DNA from 4 places in the Bradyrhizobium sp. CIAT3101 genome. Region 1 is predicted to be linked to each of the others. Evidence: predicted binding sites of a transcription regulator. Region 1 holds the regulator's gene; each other region holds the start of a gene.

Region 1 (5,101 bases):
AATTGCTGCCGCGCGCGGCGAAGCAGATGCCGCTCTACGCCTTCTCCAACACCAACCGCCCGCATGTCGACCATTTCTCGAAAGAGTATGCCGATCTGCTCGGTCATTTCCGCGCGCTGTACCTCTCCTCCAGCATCGGCCTGCGCAAACCTGATGCGGAAGCCTTCGACCACGTCGTCACCGCGATGGGGGTGCCCGCCAACCGGATCGTGTTCTTCGATGACCTCGCCGCGAACGTCGAAGGCGCCCGCGCCCGCGGGCTGAAGGCCGTGCATGTCACCTCGCCCCGCGACGTCGGCATGGCACTGAAGGCGCTGGGGATCTGACCGCCGTTTCCGGAGCAATTTCACCCGGACGAGGAACCAAACGGCTCTGTGCATTTTTATACGAAGTTCCGGGAACGGAATGCCCCCTTCCGGACTCTAGAGTCGGTTGGGAATTCTACGAACGGACGTATCATCGTGTTGGGCAAAACCTACCTCACCAAGCAGGCCTCCCTGCTGGTCAAATTCGCCAGGACCACCTCTGATTCCGAGCTTTCCGCCAAGCTGATGAGCAAGGCGGCTGATCTGAAGGCCCAGGCCGATCCGATGCCCGACAGGGATCAAGGGCCTCAAGCGCCCGACGTCAGTCCGGAGGGGACCTGAGGATGCTGGCCGTGGCTTCCATCATCCTCGTGCTTGCCATGGCTATCCTCCTGCCCGTCTATCTCGCCTTCCGGACCATGCCCCGGCGGACCTGATGCTCTCACTCCATCGCCGCGCGGGTGATGCAGGATCAATCATCCTGCGCGACCGTCGTTTTGCCTCCTTGCCTGCACTCGGCTAGAACTCTCGCCGCTGATTTGCCCGAACGGGCGTAGCTGGAGTTTTTCACCGTGGCCCTCATGCCGGTTTCTGACGCGCTCGCCGCGGTGCTCGCCGGTGCGGAGCCACTGCCTGAAGAGACGGTCGCGCTCGAGGCGGCCTTTCATCGCGTGCTCGCACGCGACGTCGCGGCGCGGCGGACGCAGCCGCCCCAGGCGATGTCGGCGATGGATGGCTATGCCGTCCGCGCAGCCGATGCGGCGAAGATTGACACGCAGCTTACCGTCGTTGGCGAGGTCGCTGCAGGACGGCCGTTTGCAGGAATGGTCGGCGCCGGTGAAGCCGTGCGGATCTTCACCGGTGGCGTCGTTCCCGAGGGCGCAGATGCGGTCGTGATCCAGGAAGACACTGTCGCTGACGGCAGGCACATCGCGATCAAGGAGGCAGCCCTCACCGGGCGGCACATCCGCCCGGCCGGCATCGATTTCTCCGAGGGCGACGTGCTCCTGCGCAAGGGCGCCAGGCTCACCGAGCGCGACCTCGCGCTCGCCGCCGGCATGAACCACCCGCAATTGGCCGTCCGCCGCCGCCCGAAGGTCGCGATTCTCGCGACCGGCGACGAGTTGGTGATGCCGGGCAGCACGCCGGGCCACGGCCAGATCGTCTATTCCAACGGCTACGCCCTGCATGCGCTCGCCCGCAGCGAGGGTGCCGACACCATCGACCTCGGCATTGCGGCCGACACGCTCGCCGCCACCACGGCCGGCATCCGCCGCGCGCGCGACTCCGGTGCCGACATCCTGATCACGACCGGCGGCGCCTCGGTCGGCGACCACGATCTGGTGCAGCAGGCGCTGAAGGACGAAGGCACCTCGATGGCGTTCTGGAAGATCGCGATGCGGCCGGGCAAACCGATGATGAATGGACAGCTCGGGGCGATGCGCGTGATCGGCCTGCCAGGCAATCCCGTGTCATCCTACGTGTGCGGCTTCCTGTTCATGGTGCCGCTGATTCGCGCGTTGTCCGGCCGTTCGATGGTTCATCACCGCCGCGAACGCGCCGTGCTCGGCCGCGACGTCGCCGCCAATGACCAGCGCGAGGATTATCTGCGCGCGCGCCTCGATCTGCGTGATGACGGCACGCTCGTCGCGCTTCCCGTCAACCACCAGGACTCCTCGCTGCTTGCAAATCTCGCTGCGGCACAGGCACTTCTCGTGCGCGCGCCGTTCGCGCCGAAGGCCGAAGCGGGCGCGCCTTGCGAGGTGCTGCGACTGCCCGCCTGAGCGCATCGTTCGCAACCGTTCCGCGAACTTTGCCGCGTTCACGGTAAATTAAGCAGTTGCGGAACATGTATCGAACATATAGTGTCCGTTCATGATTTGTTTCGAGCATGTAGCGGCTTATCGCTGAATTCAGCGTCTCGGAATCGAACGACATCAACCGGGGGATTTTGGTCGAGATGTTAACGCGCAAACAGTACGAGCTCCTGCGGTTCATCAGCGAGCGCCTGAAGGAAAGCGGCGTGCCGCCCTCCTTCGACGAGATGAAGGACGCGCTCGATCTGCGCTCGAAATCAGGCATCCATCGCCTGATCACTGCGCTCGAGGAGCGCGGCTTCATCCGCCGCCTGCCCAACCGCGCCCGCGCCATCGAGGTGATCAAGCTGCCCGAGCTCCAGGCCGCCGCCGGCAGCCGCCGCGGCTTCACGCCGAGCGTCATCGAGGGCAATCTCGGCAAGGTGCGTACGACGTCGAGCCCGCCCGCCGACGAGGGCGAGCGGCCCGTGGCGGTGCCCGTGATGGGCCGGATCGCGGCCGGTACGCCGATCGAGGCTTTGCAAACTCGCAGCCACACCATCAGCGTCCCGCCCGACATGCTCGGCTCGGGCGAGCACTACGCGCTCGAAGTACGCGGCGACTCCATGGTGGAGGCCGGCATTCTCGACGGCGACATGGCGTTGATCCAGCGCAACGAGAGCGCCGACACCGGCGACATCGTGGTCGCCCTGATCGACGACGAGGAAGCAACGCTCAAGCGTTTCCGCCGCCGCGGCGCCTCGATTGCGCTCGAGCCGGCGAATGCGGCCTATGAGGTCCGCATCCTGCCGCCCAACCGGGTCAAGATCCAGGGCAAGCTGATCGGGCTGTACCGGAAGTACTGAGCGCGTCGCAATCGGCGACCGCAATCAACGATTGGAGCGGACGATTGTCCGCTCCGGCTGGATAGTCTTTCTGGTTTTGCACAGATTATCCGGCCCCCTCTCCAGCGCTACATCCTCGGCACGCCGCAACGAAGCACGCATCGCTTCGCAGGCCTTTCAGAGACCGAGGAGATCACCTTGCGCAAGATCGTTTTGAGCGCCGTCACGATGGCGCTGATTGCAGCATCAGCGTCTCAGGCTTTCGCCGCACAGCAGCAGCACCGTGCCCGCAAGGAACCGCAAGCGACGAGCGCGCAATTCGGCGATGCCCGCAACGCGGTCGAGCGGCCATCACAACCGGCCTGGCCATACTCCGGTTGGTCGGCGCCCGCAGGCCGCTGAGGCAACGCGCTGTTCGAATGCACGAGAGCAGGCTTTGTTCCTCGCGCATTTGAAAAAGATAATGTGATCGCGCTCTGCGGATGCGAGCCGCAGATTTGCCCACAAACAAGCATAAGATCGCGGCCTTCCACTCTGATAGGGGCCTGCGCCTCAGCGGAGGCGCGGGTGCTCTATCCCGATTGAGGAGCACCCCGATGTGTGACTACAGCCTGCATGCTGTCGCGACGCGCCCCGCAGAAGTGGGCGAGACGATCGTCACGACAACCTTCCGCGGCACCTCGACGCGCGGCTTCGCCTCCGAAGCCGACATGTCCGTCGCGGTCTGCCTGCTTCCGGGAACGGAGCTCGCCTTCGCCGACAACGTCCGCTACGACAATCGCTGGATCTGGACCCGCACCGTCAATTCGCGCGTCGGCAAGTTCGGCAAGGTCGATCCGCACATTCCCGATCGTCATCACGACGCGATCGAATTCCCCGACGGCAAATACGTGCTGGTGACGCAGCTCGTCGAAGGCCAGCGCGCAACCGTCCTGCAACTGCCCGTGACGCAGCCGCTCGGCGAGCGCGAGCACAAGCCGCAGATCAGCGCCGACAGGCCGCCGACCATCACCCGCCTGCCGATCGGCTGACGACGCCATCCCCGGCCGACAGGTCGGGCCAGGATCGAGATGTCCATCGCCGGCCGCGGTCGGCGAGATGGATTGGTTTGCGTCTGTGGAAATCATGAGCTCATCGCGCCAGCAAGTCGCACGAAGTTTGCGCTGCCTTGCCTGAATTTTGAACGTCCGCTCCGCAAGCAAATGGCCGATGCTGTTTGCAGCTTGAGGCAGCGGACAGGCTCGATGAAAACCTTCATTCGCGTCGTTGAACTCTGGGTGCCTGATCCAACGCGGACGCGGCTGGAATTCGGCGGCGGCCTCTACAGCGAAGGCCTGTCCGCGTTCAAGGCTGGCAGCGAGGATTTGCGCTTCGGATATGACGAGGGCCTTCCCGGCAAGGCCTGGGCGAGCGGCCATCCCGTGATCCTCACAAAGTTCGCCAACTCCTATTTCAAGCGGACCGACCAGGCTCTCGAAGCCGGCCTGACCTGCGGGGTCGCCGTGCCGGTGTTTGCCGGCGAATTCCTGCAAGCCGTCATGGTGCTGTTCTGCGGCGACGACGAGGCCCATGTCGGCGCGATCGAGCTCTGGCACAACGATGCCGAACTCTCGCACGAGATCGCGCTCGTCGACGGCTACTACGGCAGCGCCGACATGTTCGAGTTCAACTCCCGTCACACCAGATTTTCGCGCGGCTTCGGCCTGCCCGGACGCACCTGGAAAGCGGGCCTGCCGCTGATCATCAGGGATCTGCACGACGCCAAGAGTTTCCTGCGTTGGGAGGACGCCGCCAAGGTCGGGATCAATCTCGGCGTCGGCGTGCCCTACCGCACCGGCACCGACCGGACCTGGGTGCTGACGTTCCTCTCCGCGCAGGCGACGCCCATTGCGCGCCGCTTCGAGATCTGGGTCCCGAACGAAGCCCGATCAGTGCTGGTGTTTCGCGCCGGCGATTGCAGCGCCCAGACCGACCTCGCCGCGCTCTATGCGCAGAGATCGATCGCCAGGGGCGAAGGCAGTATCGGCGGGGCCTGGGCCACCGGCATGCCCGCGCTCAACGACGACCTCGCGCATGACGGCTCGATCGCCGCCGTGGGGGCTCGCGCAGCCGGGCTGAGCCGGATGGTGGTCCTGCCGGTGATCGGCAACGGCAG
Region 2 (5,101 bases), 3.0 Mb from region 1:
AATGAATTGACGCGCCCGTGAAGGTCGCTTTCAATGCGTCCCTCTGTCGGAACGAACAAAAGCAAGGGTAGGAAACGATGGCGCGAATGGATGCGAGACTGTGTGCATTGCTCGCAGGCGCGGTAGTCACGTTCGGCGCGACCGCCGCATTGGCGGCGACGTTGCCGGAGGATGCGGATACCGTCTGCAAAGGTCTCGCCGGCGGTATCGATGCCGTCAAGATCGACGCCGCGATGTTGCAGACAGCGTCTCAACTCGCCGTGGCCGAGCGCGGACCGACGCCGTCGGGACGCATCACGCCGGCCAATCCTGTCTTCTGCAAGGTGCTCGGCCATATCGAGCCCGTCGATCCCAAGGCGCCGCCGGTCAAATTCCAGGTCAATCTGCCGGTCGAATGGAACGGGCGCTCGGTGCAATATGGCGGCGGCGGTTTCAACGGCGTGCTGATCACCGGCCTCGCTTTGCCGCCGGCCTATCCCTTCGGCAAGCCGTCGCCACTCGCGCGCGGCTTCGTCACCTACGGCACCGATTCCGGTCATGAGTCCAAGCCCGGCGAGCCGCCGCAGTTGTTCGCGTTGAATGACGAAGCGTTCGAGAATTTTGCCCACCGCGCCTACAAGAAGGTGCGTGACGCCGCGGTCGCGCTGATGCAGCAGGCTTACGGCAAGAAGCCCGGAAAAATGTACTTCATGGGCTCGTCCGAAGGCGGCCGCGAAGCGCTCACGATGGCGCAGCGTTATCCTGACGATTTCGACGGGATCTTCGCGCGCGTGCCCGTCATCAACTGGGTCGGCCTGCAGCATGCGGGCACCCGCTCCGGTCTCGTCACCATGGGAGCGGGCTGGATCAATCCAGCGCAGGTTAAGCTCGTGGGCGATGCCGTGCGCGCGGCCTGCGACAAGGCGGACGGATCCGACGATGCGCTGGTGCAGGATCCCGTCGGCTGCAAGGCGGCGTTCAAGGTCGAGACATTGCGTTGCGCCGACGGCAAGAGCGGCGATCAGTGCCTCACCGACGCCCAGATCAAGGCGATCGACACGCTGCATGCCACCTACAAATTCCCGTTTACGCTCGCCAATGGTCTCGACGACTATCCGGGCTGGGGCGTGTCGGGTGAGGATACGCCGGCGATCGGGCCGACCGGCGGCTGGATGGCGTGGTGGCTCGGCGCCGCGCCGCCGGCGCAGCCGCCCGCGCCCAACAACGGTATCGCCTGGATCTACGGTGCCGGCGGCATTCAATACGTGTTCGCGCGTGATCCCAAGCTCGACGTCACCACCTACAAGGTGGAGGACCACAAGGCGCGGCTGCTCGAGGTCTCGAGCCTGATGGATTCGACCGATCCCGATCTCAGCCGCTTCCGCGCCCGCGGCGGCCGGCTGATCATGCTCGAGCACATGGCGGACTACGCGCAGAGCCCCTATGCCGGCATCCGCTATTTCGAGAGCGTCGAGCGCAAGCTCGGCAAGGCCGAGACCGCCGAGTTCGCGCGGCTCTACACCGCCCCCGGCGTCGACCATGTCGGCTCCGGCGCGCCCGCCAATGTCGACATGCTGAGCGCGCTGGTTGACTGGGTCGAGAAGGGCACGGCGCCCGGCGATCTGGAGGTCGCCGAGCAGAAGGTCGAGGCACCGTCATTCGCAGTGACACGCGCGATGCCGCTGTGCCGCTGGCCGGGCTGGCCGCACTACAAATCCGGTCCTGTGACGGAGGCGGCGAGCTTCAGCTGCGCACCGTAGCCGCAATGCGAACATGGCGGCGGTGGATTTACCCCGCCGCCATGGCCTGTGCGCCGCCAAGCAATTGCGCATTGAGCCGGCCGCCGGAGAACAGCATGTCGTCGAGCGCCTCGTCGATATCGGCTGACGTTACCGAGTTGCCGCCGTCGCGCGCGATGCTCGCTTGTGCCAGCCGTCGCATCAACTCCTTGATGAACGCGCAACTCGTGCCTTCGCTGCGTCTTGCCGCTTCCGCGACGACGGCGTCGTCGAGTGGCAGTCCCTTGCCGTAGAGCCGGACCAGCTTGGCGCGGCCGGTCCCGTCAGGGAGCGGCACTTCGATCGCTTGATCGATGCGGCCGGGGCGACCCGCGAGAGCGCTCTCAAGCTGCTGAGGCCGATTGGTGGTCAGCACGAACAGGATGTCAGCATCCTGCTTCAAGCCGTCCATCTCGTTGAGCAGCCGGTTGAGTAGCGGTTCCTCGCAGCCGCTCATGTTCTCGCGTTGACGTGCGATCAGATCGACGTCTTCGATCACCACCATGGCGGGCTGCAAGAGGCGGGCGAGATTCATATAGGCGCCGAGCAAGCCGATTTGCTCTGCCGTGATGATCAGCGTCGTATGCCCGGGTAGATGGGTCGCGAGATAGCGGATCGTGTGAGTCTTGCCCGTACCGGGTGGGCCGTAGAGCAAGATGCCTTTCCTGGTCGATTGCCCGAGGCGGCGCAGCATGTCCCGTGTGCCCACGAAGTTCAGGACGTTGCGCTCAAGTAGCCGCAATGTCTGTTCAGGCAAGATCACCTCATCGCGACCGACCGACGGAAGCCGGTGCACCGTGATCCCGCGCGAACGCCCGCGATAATCGGAATCGGCATCGAGAGAGAGAATCTTGCCGCGGTAGGTGCGCGCGGCCTGAACGGCGTCCTCCAGTGCGGTGAAGCACTGCTGGACAAGTGTCGAGCCCGCTGCCCCGGCCGGCGCCATGATTTCGATCCGCACGCCAGTCTCGCGGCCATATTCCCGATGAATGGCCAGAAGCACTGCATAGCGAAGGCCTGAGGTCGCGCAAAGCCAAAGACCATTGCCGAGGCATTTAGCCGGTGTCGGTTCGCCGATATCAACGTCGTTGTACTGAAGCGGTGCGATTGCGGCCGCGAAATTGTCGTTCTGCATCAATCGCGACATGGATAGCGTTTCGTAACCGCGGTCCTCGGCGATACCTAACAGGCGGACCGGTGACGCCAACAATCTGTCGAGAGCGGCCTGGACGTCTGCCCGCATGTGGCCGGGAAACTGGCGTACCGTCGTCACCAACTCTCTCAGCGGCACGTCAGCGAAGTGCCAATTCAAGACTCCAAACGTGTAATTGAACTCCTCCGAGGGCAGATCCTGCGACGCGCTTGCTGCAGCGAGCATGCAATCGGCGCAGAGCCACGCTGTGCGATTGACTAATTGCGCTTCCGATTGCGCTTTAGGCTGGCCGCAAAGCTCGCAGCAAGGCTTCACCGTTTCGCTTGTGATATCGAGCTGGTGGCCGGCGGACGCGACGCGCCGCCGTGCGGATTCCAGCAGGGCGCCAGCGACGGATGACGGATAGGGACCACAGGCTGCCGCGCCATGCCTCTCGATGTCGGCAAAAACGGAGTCGGCTTCACTCTCTGACTTGCCGAAGACGCGACGCAACAGATCAACGATGAATGCACGCGGAGTATCTTCGTCGCCGTGCAGGACAAGCTGGGCCGGCAGGTCGGCGACCTGAGTATCGCTCATGGAATATCCCTTTACGCAACCTATAGTCGATATGAACAAATAGGGAACATAAAAAGGCGCGGCCGTCAAGCGTGACGGCCGCGACAATTCGGTGGTTCGTTCTCTGAGGCGTTAGTGCGCGCCGCCGCCACCGGCGGCCTTCACCCGGCGCGTCAGCAGCACCGCGATCGCGGCGAGCACCAGCACCACGCCGATCACCGCAAAGGTGTCGGAGAAGCCCATCACCAGCGCCTGGCGCTTCACCGTCTTGCCGAGCGCGATGATGGCCTGCTCGCGCGCAGCGTTGGGGTCAGGCACGCCATGGGCGATGAAGTAGTCTGTCATCTGCGCGATGCGGCTGCGGACTTCCTCGCGGCCGAGCGTCACGGAGTGGCCGATGATGTTGGAATGAAACTGCTCGCGCTTGGTGACGATGGTCGCCAGCACGGCGGTGCCGATGGCGCCGCCGAGGTTGCGCATCATGTTGGAGATGCCGGAGGCCGCGGGCGCGTCCTGCGGCGCGACACTGCCGAGGCTGAGCGCGGACAGCGGCGCCAAAGTGAGGGCCTGACCCACGGCGCGGACGACGTTGGGGATGAAGAACTGATCGCCGGAGTAATCGAGCGACATCATGATGTTCATGAACGAGCTCGCGGCGAACAGCAGCAGGCCGATCGTCGCGATGTAACGGGTGTCGAACCGCTGCATCAGCTTCGGCACCAGCGGAATCAGCAGCAGCTGCGGCAGGCCGGTCCAGGCCAGCACGTTGCCGATCTGCTCGGCATTGTAGCCCTGTACCTGCCCGAGATAGGCCGGCAGCAGGTAGACCGAGCCGAACAGGGCAAAACCGAGGAACACCGCGGCGATCGTGCCGACGCCGAAATTCCACTGCGTTAGCAGGCGCAGGCGCAGCAGCGGCTTCTCGACCACGAGCTCATTATAGATGAACAGCGACAAGCTGACCGCGGCGATGATCGCAAGCCGCACGATGAAGGGCGAGCCGAACCAGTCGTCCTTGTTGCCTTCCTCGAGCACGGCCTGGAGCGAGGCGAGTCCGACCGCCATGGTCGCGATGCCGAACCAGTCGCCCTCGCGCAGCAGGGACAGATTCATCGGCTGGCGCTCCAGGGTCGCGAACAGGATCGCCACCATGACCGCGGTGGGCAGCACGTTGACGAAGAAGATGGTCTGCCAGCCGTAGTTCTCGGTGAGATAGCCGCCGATGGTCGGGCCGATCGCGGGCGCGAAGGTCACGGCGAGCGAGAACATGGCAAGGCCGATCGGCTGCTGGCCCTTCGGCAGCTTGGTGAAGACCAGCGTGAAGGCCATGGGAATCAGCACGCCACCGAAGAAGCCCTGAAAGCCGCGCATTGCGATCATCGACGGCAGATCGTGGGTGAAGGCGCAGGCAACCGAGAACGCTGCAAACAGCGTCGCGAAGCTCAGCATGATGTTCCGGAACGAGAACACCCGCGACAGATAGTCGGTGAGCGGGATCACGATGATCTCGCCGATCAGATACGACGTCGAGATCCAGGATCCGTTGTCGACGCCGGTGCCGATGCCGCCCTCGATGTTGAGCAGCGAGGCGTTGGTGATCTGGATGTTCAGGATCGCCATGAAGGCGCCGATC
Region 3 (5,101 bases), 2.0 Mb from region 1:
GCAAAGCAACGTCACTCATTGGAAATTCTCCTGTCCCAAGGCCCCGATTTTGCGCGCGGCATGTGACAGGCGGTTGAAATGGCGGCCACGCGGTTGAAATGATGGAACTTATCCACGCTCTGTTGCTGTGCGTGACAGCCGGCTCAGGCGGCGTGGGCGGACTTCTTCTGCAAGCGGGCTGCGATCGTCAGATCCTCGACAAAGCGCTGATATTCCAGCACCTTCGCTTGGGGATCGGGGAGCCGCAGCAGATAGGACGGATGCACCGTCACCAGAGCCTTGCGTCCGTCGGGGAGGTCTATGAGCCGGCCGCGGGTCTTGCCGATCGGCGTGATCTTGCCGAACACGGTCTGCGCGGCGGTGGCGCCCATCGCCACGATGAGCTCGGGCTGGATTGCCGAAACTTCCCGCTCATACCATTGCCGGCAGGCCTTGATCTCCGGCGTCGCCGGCTTCTGGTGCAGGCGGATCTTTCCGCGCGGCACGAATTTGAAGTGCTTCACGGCGTTGGTGACGTAGACCTTGCTGCGATCGACGCCGGCTTCCGCGAGCGCGCGGTCGAGCATCTGGCCGGCCGGCCCGACGAAGGGATGGCCGGCGAGGTCTTCCTTGTCGCCGGGCTGCTCGCCGACCAGCATGATGGTGGCGTCCTTCGGACCTTCGCCGAACACGGTCTGCGTCGCGTCCTTGTAGAGCGGGCAGGCACGGCAATGCGCGGCCTCCTCGCGGAGCGCTTCGAGATCGTTGGCAACGGTCTTGCGTATCATCGGAGCCTCCGGCCGCTTCTGAGGCTTGTGCGGATCGGTTGCGGCATTGGCGATCATGGCGCCGGTCATGCGCTCGGCATCCTCGATCAAGGGTTTAATGATCGAGGCCTCGGGCAGGTTCCTCCAGTATTTCTTCGGCATCTCCGTCTGCATCGCCTTCACCTTCAACCGCGCCGGGTTGAAGATGCTGGCGTAGTAACGCCGCCAGGTTTCTTCCAGCCGGTCTTCGCCCGGCGCCTCGCTCTTGCTCACGCCCGGCGTGAACGACAACGCGTGTCCGTCCCAATGCGCGCAGAGATCGGGCGTCAGGATCGACCAGGGCATGTCCGCAAAGCGCTTGGCGAAGAACGGGGCTGCGAGCTCGACGATGTGATGCTCCGGCTCGAACCAGGCGACATAATGCGCCGCGCGTTCGCGACCGATCTCGCGAAAGCGCACGAAGGCGTGCATCTTGTGCTCGTCGCGGTGAACCGCTCTCGCCATCGCCGTGACCAGCGCGACGTCAGCATCGGTTGCGACCTCGATGAGATCGTGATTGTCCCTCAATCGCCAGAGCAGGCGATAGAGGATCGCAAAGCGCTCGGGATCGCGATGCAGGATGGCGGCCTGGGCGAGGTCGACGAATTTTGCGGACACGCTGAAGGTGCCATCGTTCACCTCGAGGATCGGAGACGGCGCGGACGGTGCGAACAAGTCCGCTTCGCCGCCTTGCACGGCCCAGGTGACATCGACGGGCTGCACATGATGAAGCACGAGGCTGCGCGCGGCTTTGCGCCAGCCGTCGAAATCGGTTTCGGTGTCGAGGATGATGTACTGCATCAGAAGCCAAACCCCAGTTGCGTTGCCTTCGGCTTGAATCGTTCGATCAGGCGCGCCTCGTCGAGACGATGCGGTGCGGGCCGGTGATCGCTGAGCACGATGAACAGCAGTGCCTTGTTGCGGGGCACGTGCAGCCGCGCCAGATCGGAGAGGCGGATCGTGGTGGTGCGCCGCGTGGCGATGATGCGCTCGACCGCCTTGGTGCCGAAGCCCGGCACGCGCAACAGCTCCTCGCGGCTGGCACGGTTGACGTCGAGCGGGAAACGGTCGCGGTGGCGCAGCGCCCAGGCGAGCTTTGGATCGATGTCGAGCGGCAGCATGGCGCTGTCGTCGACGATCTCTGCAACGTCGAAACCGTAGAACCGCATCAGCCAGTCGGCCTGGTAGAGCCGGTGCTCGCGCAGCAGCGGCGGCTGGACCAGAGGCAAGGCGCGGCTGGCATCGGGGATCGGGCTGAAGGCGGAGTAATAGACGCGCCTCAATTTGTATGAGCCGTAGAGATTTGAACTTGTGTGAAGAATGGTGTGATCGGAGGCCGCGTCAGCGCCGACGATCATCTGCGTGCTTTGTCCTGCCGGCGCAAAACGCTGCGGTTTTGCTTTTGTCTTTGTGCTGCTGATATCCTCGGCCTCGTCGAGCTTCAGCCGCAGCCGGCCCATGGTGCGGCGGATCGCGCGCACGTCCTTCTCCGGCGCGAATTGCTGCAGGCTCGTCTCCTCAGGCATCTCGATGTTGATGGAGAGACGATCGGCATATTTGCCGGCCTCCGTGATCAGCGCGTCGTCGGCTTCCGGAATGGTCTTGAGATGGATGTAGCCGCGGAAGTGATGCTCCTCGCGCAGTTTTCGCGCGACGCTGACAACCTGCTCCATGGTGTAGTCGGGACTGCGGATGATGCCGGAGGAGAGAAACAGGCCTTCGATGTAATTGCGCCGGTAGAAGTCGAGCGTCAGCTTGACCACCTCGTCGATGGTGAAGCGGGCGCGCGGCACGTTGGAGGAGGCGCGGTTGACGCAATAGAGGCAATCGTAATTGCAGGCGTTGGTGAGCAGCACCTTGAGCAGCGAGATGCAGCGCCCATCCGGCGCGTAGGAATGACAGATGCCCATGCCGGGCGCGGTCGAGCCCATGCCCTTGCCGTCGCTGGAATCCCGCTTTTCGGTGCCGCTGGAGGCACAGGAGGCGTCGTACTTGGCGGCGTCAGCCAGGATCTCCAGCTTGCGTTGTACGTCCATCCCGGAATCCCTTTGATTCAGCTCATGAATCCAACGGAGCGCCAATTCGATTGACTCTTCGCACGCCGTTAGCTTTATATTAGAACATATCATGAACAAATGAGCCAGCCGCAGGTTCTTATTTTTGAGATCTCGGCAATCACCTCTGAAGGAGCGGCGAGCATGAGCGGCGCACGCATGAGCGCGCTTGCGACCTTGCGCAGCCAGATCGAACGGATCGAGACGGCGGAAGTCGTGCATCATCGCGACCGCGTTGCGCTCGGCCATGGTGAGGTCGACCGCGCCTTGAAAGGCGGGCTCGCACGCGCGGCGATCCACGAGGTGTTTTGCGAGGGGCGTCAGGGCGCGGCCGCGACCGGTTTCGTCACCGGCCTTGCGGGCCGCGTCACGACGCAACGGCCGCTGTTGTGGGTGCGGCAGGATTTTTCGGAACTTGAAACCGGTGCGTTGTCGATGAGCGGCCTTGCCGAACTCGGCCTCGATCCGCGCCGCGTGGTGATGGTGCGTGCGGCTGACGTCGAGAGCGCGCTGCGCACCTCGGCCGATGCGCTCGCCTGCGATGCGCTCGGTGCTGTCGTGCTCGAGCTCTGGGGTGAGACGCGCCAGTTCGATCTGGTGGCGAGCCGCAAGCTGACGCTGGCCGCGCAATCCTCCGGCGTCACCGGCCTCTTGTTGCGGATGGCGGCGCAGCCGCTGCCCTCGACCGCGGAGACGCGATGGATGCTGCGTGCGGCGCATTCGCCGCCGGGGTCAGCATCAATGCCTGCGGCGCCTTGGAGCGCGTGGGGCGCGCCGCGCTTCGATGTCGAGCTGTTGCGTAATCGTCATGGCCCGTGTGGCCGGTGGATCATGGAATGGAAATGTGATGAGTGCCAGTTCTCTGAACCATCGGCGTATCCTCAGCCTGTGGCTGCCGCGCCTGCCCATCGACCGGATCCAGCGGTTCTTCGGCGCGCTGGGTAATGGCAACGAGCCCAGCATTGTCGTCATCAAGGAGAACAATGCGCTGGTGATCCATGCGCTGGATGAAGCTGCTGAGCGGCTCGGCCTGCACATCGGCCAGCCGCTCGCGAACGCGCGGGCGATGTGCCCGGATTTAAAAGTGTTCGACGCCGATGTCGTGGCCGATGCGAAGACGCTCAGCGACATCGCCGACTGTTGCGACCGCTTCACGCCGCTGGTGGCGCTCGATCCGCCGCACGGGCTGTTTTTGGACATCACCGGCTGCGCGCATCTGTTCGGCGGCGAGGCTGCGTTGTTGCAGACGCTGGTTCGCGCGCTGGCGCGACAAGGTTTTGCCGTCAGCGCGGCGATCGCCGGGACCTCGGTCTGCGCGCGCACGCTGACGCGGCAGACGCCTGGCGTTATCGTTGCCGATGGCGGCGAGGCCGCGGCGATCGACCGGTTTCCGGTGTCCGCGCTCGGTGCGGACGAGATGATCACCACCGGCCTGCGGCGCGCCGGGCTGAAGACGATCGGCGATGTTGCCTCGCGCGCGCCGAGTGAAATCACGGCGCGGTTCGGCGCGCGGTTCTCCACGCTGCTCGCGCATGCGCTGGGGCAGGGCGATGCGCCGATCAGCCCGCGAAAACCGCTGCCCGACTACATCGTGGAAAAGCGCTTTGCCGAGCCGATCGCGACCGACACCATGATCGCGATGACGCTGTCGCGGCTGGCCGATACGCTGATCGCCTCCATGGAAAAACAAGGCAAGGGCGCGCGGCGCCTGGAGGCCGCGTTCTTCCGCACCGACGGCGTGGTGCGCGCGATCATGGTCGAGACCGGGCGTCCCGTGACGCGAAGCAAAGTGATCGACCGGCTGTTCCGCGAGCGTCTCGATGCGCTTGCCGATCCCCTCGATCCCGGCTTCGGCTTCGACATGGTGCGGTTGTCGGCGAGCCGTACCGAGATCGTGGTGCAGGAGCAGCGCGATCTCGACGCCCATGTCCACGACAATGACGAGCTGGCCGCGCTGATCGACCGCATCGCCGCGCGTATCGGCGGAAAACGCGTCGTCGTGCATCTGCCGCAGGACACCCATATCCCCGAACAGGCGGTGCTGGCCGCGCCAGCGCAGCATCATCTCACCGCCGCCATGCAGGCCGAATGGCCGGCGCGCGCCGAAAGCGAGCCGCCACTGCGTCCGCTACGGCTGTTCGACAAGCCGGAGCCGGTCACAGTGCCGTTCGCGACCGTGCCTGACGGCCCGCCGCATCAATTCACCTGGCGGCGTGCAAAACATGCCGTGGTGCGGGTGGAAGGACCCGAACGCATCGCGAT
Region 4 (5,101 bases), 150 kb from region 1:
CAGGTTGTGTGCCCGATAAGCCACAACATGCGGGAAAGCGCCTCCATCGAGATGACGGTTCGTCGCACCGGGCGGCGAAAACAAAAAGGCCGGCACAAGGCCGGCCTTTCGTAACGTGATGGCGTAAGAGCCGAAGCCCGGTACTGAACTCAGTACTTGGCGACGATCGGGCCGTTGAAATGATAGTTCACGCCGACCTGCACGGTGTGGAAGTTGAGCGTGCCGGTGGGCAGAGCGCCGGTGAAGTAGGTCTCGCCGCCGAGGCTGCGATAGAGGTACTCGCCCTTGACCGACCACTGCGGAGCGAAGAACGCCTCGACGCCCGCGCCGACGGTCCAGCCGGAGTGGAACTTGCTGTCCGACGCGGACACGCCGAGCGCGGAGAGGGTGATCTTGTTGTCGATCCAGGCGTAGCCGCCGGTGCCGTAGACCAGGACGTTGTTGATGGCGTAGCCGATGCGGCCGCGCACGGTGCCCATCGCGTCGGTCTTGGAGCTGGCGGTCGCGGTCACGACGCCGAAGCCGGGGACGACGGTCGCGCCGGTCGCCGAAGCACTGACATCGGCCCAGGCGCCGTCAGCCTCGACACCGAACACAACGTTGCCGGTCTGCCAGTTGTAGCCGGCAGTGCCGCCGACGAAGCCACCCTGCATCCGCGGGCTGCCCGAATCTTCCCAAGCGCCGCCGCCGACGATACCGAGGTAGAAGCCGGTCCAATTGTAGACCGAAGCCACGGCCACCGGAGCCTTGGTGTAGGGGCGAGCCGCCAGGTCGGCAGCCGAAGCGGCGCCAGTGAGGGCGAGCAGAGCGGCCGAAGCCAACAAGATCTTCTTCATATTCAACAAATCCCAGTCCCAGTTTCTGTTTTGGACTTCCGTGCGTCGGAAGCAGTATCGGACGCTGTGGTCCAACTGACGTCGGCTTACACCACTGAAGCCGCAAGTTGTGTCTCTCAAATGCCACAACAGATACAAAATGTAACAGTCGCTGACCTATAGTTCCCATCGGGAACAAAAAACAAAAAGGCCGGCACAAGGCCGGCCTTTGATTCCTGAATGGTTTCAGATGGATCAGTACTTCGCGACGACGGGCGTCCCCCAATTGAAGTGGTAGTTCACGCCGGCCTTGATGGTGTGGATCGTGTCGTTCCACTCCGAGCGATTCGCCACCACGGGCGAGTACTGGATCGTGCTCTTGCCGAGGTCGATGTAGTTGTACTCAACCTTTGCCGACCAGTTCGGAGCGAACATGTACTCCACGCCGGTACCGAGGGTCCAACCCCAGCGCCAGTCGTTCTGGACGAAAGTGTTGGCCGCGCCGCCGTTGAGGGCTGCGTCATAGCGGTGCTGAATATCGCCGACGGCCGCACCGCCGCTCACGAACCAGAGCGCCGGTCCCCAGGCGTAACCAACGCGGCCCTTGATGTCTCCGAAGCCGCGCAGCTTGGTGGCGTAGCTGTCGCCGAGGTTCGGCGGACCAACATTGATCACCGACGACCGACCGCTGATGTCGGCCCAGTGATAATCGCCCTCGAGACCAATGACGAAGGCGCCCATCTGCCAATTGTAACCGGCGACGCCGCCGACGAAGCCGCCGCTGGTGTCGTAGTTCTGCGATCCGACGAAGGCAGGCGTATTGGGGGCAAGGAAATATGTTTCGTTGCTTCGGCCCCAGCCACCGCCGCCCTGAACACCGAGATAGAAGCCAGTCCACGTGTAGATGGGAGCAGGTGCCACAACTGGCGCCTTGGTGTAGGGGCGTGCCGCCATATCAGCTGCGCTTGCGGGAGCCGACAAGCCCAACGCAACGATACCGATTGCTCCAAACAGAATTTTCTTCATTACAGTCTCCCCAATGTCGACCGCTCCAAAGGTCCCCGGAGCGGTCAGTCAGGCGCGACGCCCAAATGAACAATTTCGAGGCAACCTTACGCGCATCTCGAGGTGGAGTCCGTCTCCGGAATGCAACACTTGCCGGCCAATCGAAGACCGCGCAAGTTGATGAATGTTAAGAAGTTTTTGGCGTTTTAGGGAACTCGGGAAAGTTCCAATTCATCGCACAGTGAATAGCGGCCTCAGGAACGCGTTGTGCACAAAATCGGCTCTAGCTTTGGCAGGAACAAATCTGGAACAAATATTCCGCCGATGCTATATATGGGGATAACCGAGGGCGTGGCGGGCCGATCAGTGCTCGTAAGCGTATAGGGTCGGCCCAACAGGCGGCAGCGCGGGCGCGCCTTTTCGAAATTCATTGGCATTTGGAGTGGAGAGCGGCGATGGCGGGAAGCGTCAACAAGGTCATTCTGGTTGGAAATCTTGGCAAGGATCCGGAGATCCGCCGCACCCAGGACGGGCGGCCGATCGCGAATCTGAGCATCGCCACCTCCGAGACCTGGCGCGACAAGAACAGCGGCGAGCGCAAGGAGAAGACCGAGTGGCATCGCGTCGTGATCTTCAATGAAGGGCTCTGCAAGGTCGCCGAGCAATATTTGAAGAAGGGCGCCAAGGTTTACATCGAGGGCGCACTGCAGACCCGCAAATGGACCGATCAGCAGGGCGCTGAGAAGTACTCCACCGAAGTCGTGCTCCAGGGCTTCAACTCGACCCTGACGATGCTCGACGGTCGCGGCGGTGGCGGGGGAGGCGGCAGCTTCGGCGACGAGCCGGGCGGCGATTTCGGCTCGTCCGGTCCAGTCAGCAGCGCACCGCGCCGCCCGGTTGCGGCCGGCGGCGGTGGCCGCAATAACGACATGGACGACGACATTCCGTTCTGAGGCTTAGCCTTTGACGCGGGTGGAGCGAGTTGGCGCGGGCCGGGACAGAAAACGACCGGCCCGGTTTTCGAGCATCCCGACCAAGACGGGATCCATGAACTCGTAGTCGTCCGGAATGTCGAGGCAAATGACGCGCTTGCCATTCAGGCTGGCGCGGAATTTCCGGTTCAGCTTGGTCCGATGGGCCTTCTCCATCACGAAGATGATGTCGGCCCATTCGACCTGTTCGGTCGACAACAGCACGTCTGCGTCGTTCGAGATGCCGGCCGAGTCGGTCTCGATCCCCGGCCAGGTCGAAAACACCTGCTCGGCCGTCGGACTGCGGAGGCGATTGGCGCTGCAGACGAAGAGGACGTTGGTCACTTTGACCGCTCCAAGATAGTCAGGGCTAGATACTCAGCTTTTGGTGGTCGACGGGATCTTCCACGTCGCCACCGTGGCGTTTGGCCGAGAGGGCTTCTTTTTCCAACACAATAGCCGGCTCGTGTGAGGCGGCAGGATTTCCTGCCAATCGACGGGCCAGGCTCGGCTTTTCCGGGCTGGTCTCATGTGCTGCCTCAAGCCTTTGACGGGTCGCGATGTGAATGGTATTAACTTCATGTTAATCCTATTCACATGGTCGGTTCCGACCAGAGGGCCACATGAGCTTCACGCCGCTGCTTGACGCTGCACCTGCGATCCCGCTGCACGCCTTCGCGGCGATGGCGGCCTTCGTGCTCGGCCTCGTGCAGTTTGCCGCGCCCAAGGGCACGCTGCCGCACCGGACGATCGGCTGGATCTGGGTGGCACTGATGGCCGTGGTGGCCGTCTCGTCGTTCTGGATCCACCAGATCCGCCTGGTCGGGCCGTTCAGCCCGATCCATCTGCTGTCGATCTTCACGCTGGTGATGCTGCCGCTCGCGGTATGGCGGGCCCACACGCATCGCGTCGCCGCGCATCGGTGGACCATGATCTTCCTTTTTACCGGCGCGCTGGTGGTGGCGGGCCTGTTCACACTGCTGCCCGGACGCATCATGCACAGCGTGTTTTTCGGGGCGTAAGGGACGGTTCCAGGGCGCTCCTTCGGACCCCGCCCGAGACGGTGGCAGGAGTGGCGTAAGTCTCTGGAAAAACAGTCGGAAAAAGCGCTTCCCGGAAGCCCCCAAGGGTGGTTATCAGGGCGTCGATGCGCTATATGATTCCCAGATAAAATTTCACCGGATTCCCCCTTGGCTGACGACGACAACAAGCCCGGCGACCAGCCGGCGCAACCCTCGGATATTCGCCCCGTCTCCATCTTCGAGGAGATGAAGAAGTCCTATCTCGACTACGCCATGAGCGTGATCGTGGCGCGTGCGTTGCCAGATGCCCGCGACGGTCTGAAGCCGGTGCATCGCCGCATCCTGTACTCGATGAACGAGCAGGGGCACACGCCCGACAAGAAGTACGTCAAATCCGCCCGCGTGGTCGGTGACGTCATCGGTAAGTATCACCCGCACGGCGACCAGTCGATTTACGACGCCATGGTCCGCATGGCGCAGGACTTCTCGATGCGCGTACCGCTGATCGATGGTCAGGGCAATTTCGGCTCGGTCGATGGCGATCCCCCGGCCGCCTATCGTTACACCGAAGCGCGGCTCACGAAGGCGGCGCTCGCCCTGCTGGCCGACATCGACAAGGACACCGTCGACTTCCAGCCGAACTACGACAACAACGAGACCGAGCCGTCGGTCCTTCCGGCCAAGTTCCCGAACCTGCTCGTTAACGGCGCCGGCGGCATCGCGGTCGGCATGGCGACCAACATCCCGCCGCATAATCTTGGCGAGGTCATCGATGCCTGCGTCGCGCTGATCGACAACCCCGCGCTGACCATCGACGAGCTCATCAACATCGTGCCGGGACCGGATTTCCCGACCGGCGGCGTCATCCTCGGACGGCAGGGCATCCGCTCGGCCTACCACCTTGGCCGCGGCTCGATCGTCATGCGTGGCAAGGTCGCCATCGAGACCATCCGCAAGGAGCGAGAGGCGCTCATCGTCACGGAGATTCCCTACCAGGTAAACAAGGCGACGATGGTCGAGCGCATCGCCGAGCTGGTCAAGGAAAAGAAGATCGAAGGCATCGGCGACCTGCGCGATGAATCCGACCGCGATGGCTACCGCGTCGTCATCGAATTGAAGCGCGACGCCGTGCCGGATGTGGTGCTGAACCAGTTGTACAGATTCACGCCGCTGCAGACGAGCTTCGGCGTCAACATGGTGGCGCTCGACAGCGGCCGTCCGCGGATCATGCATCTGAAGGACCTGCTGGCGATCTTCGTCGACTTCCGCGAGCGGGTCGTCACGCGCC

The links. Region 1 encodes LexA, which represses DNA repair genes until DNA is damaged. Its sites were predicted from a motif close to TGTTCNNNNTGTGTTCNG; they were not measured.
Region 2: the regulator LexA is predicted to act here: its motif matches at 3,521-3,538, upstream of QA645_RS05875 (ATP-dependent Clp protease adaptor ClpS).
Region 3: the regulator LexA is predicted to act here: its motif matches at 2,902-2,919, upstream of QA645_RS29915 (DNA repair protein).
Region 4: the regulator LexA is predicted to act here: its motif matches at 2,115-2,132, upstream of QA645_RS21155 (single-stranded DNA-binding protein).

Annotation. Positions count from the first base shown of each region.
Region 1 is NZ_CP121634.1:4,335,652-4,340,752, reverse strand. Features, by position in the region: gene QA645_RS20440 (HAD family phosphatase) at 1-326, shown strand, start outside; gene QA645_RS20435 (hypothetical protein) at 462-647, shown strand; gene glp (gephyrin-like molybdotransferase Glp) at 878-2,089, shown strand; gene lexA (transcriptional repressor LexA) at 2,266-2,967, shown strand; gene QA645_RS20420 (hypothetical protein) at 3,145-3,348, shown strand; gene QA645_RS20415 (hypothetical protein) at 3,543-3,977, shown strand; gene QA645_RS20410 (GAF domain-containing protein) at 4,191-5,101, shown strand, end outside.
Region 2 is NZ_CP121634.1:1,296,598-1,301,698, forward strand. Features, by position in the region: gene QA645_RS05870 (tannase/feruloyl esterase family alpha/beta hydrolase) at 78-1,739, shown strand; gene QA645_RS05875 (ATP-dependent Clp protease adaptor ClpS) at 1,768-3,489, opposite strand; gene QA645_RS05880 (MDR family MFS transporter) at 3,601-5,101, opposite strand, start outside.
Region 3 is NZ_CP121634.1:6,338,676-6,343,776, reverse strand. Features, by position in the region: gene QA645_RS29930 (inorganic phosphate transporter) at 1-19, opposite strand, end outside; gene QA645_RS29925 (UdgX family uracil-DNA binding protein) at 144-1,586, opposite strand; gene QA645_RS29920 (putative DNA modification/repair radical SAM protein) at 1,586-2,821, opposite strand; gene QA645_RS29915 (DNA repair protein) at 2,984-3,784, shown strand; gene QA645_RS29910 (DNA polymerase Y family protein) at 3,687-5,101, shown strand, end outside.
Region 4 is NZ_CP121634.1:4,484,944-4,490,044, forward strand. Features, by position in the region: gene QA645_RS21145 (outer membrane protein) at 150-836, opposite strand; gene QA645_RS21150 (outer membrane beta-barrel protein) at 1,071-1,841, opposite strand; gene QA645_RS21155 (single-stranded DNA-binding protein) at 2,276-2,773, shown strand; gene QA645_RS21160 (low molecular weight protein tyrosine phosphatase family protein) at 2,777-3,136, opposite strand; gene QA645_RS21165 (DUF2306 domain-containing protein) at 3,415-3,813, shown strand; gene gyrA (DNA gyrase subunit A) at 3,982-5,101, shown strand, end outside.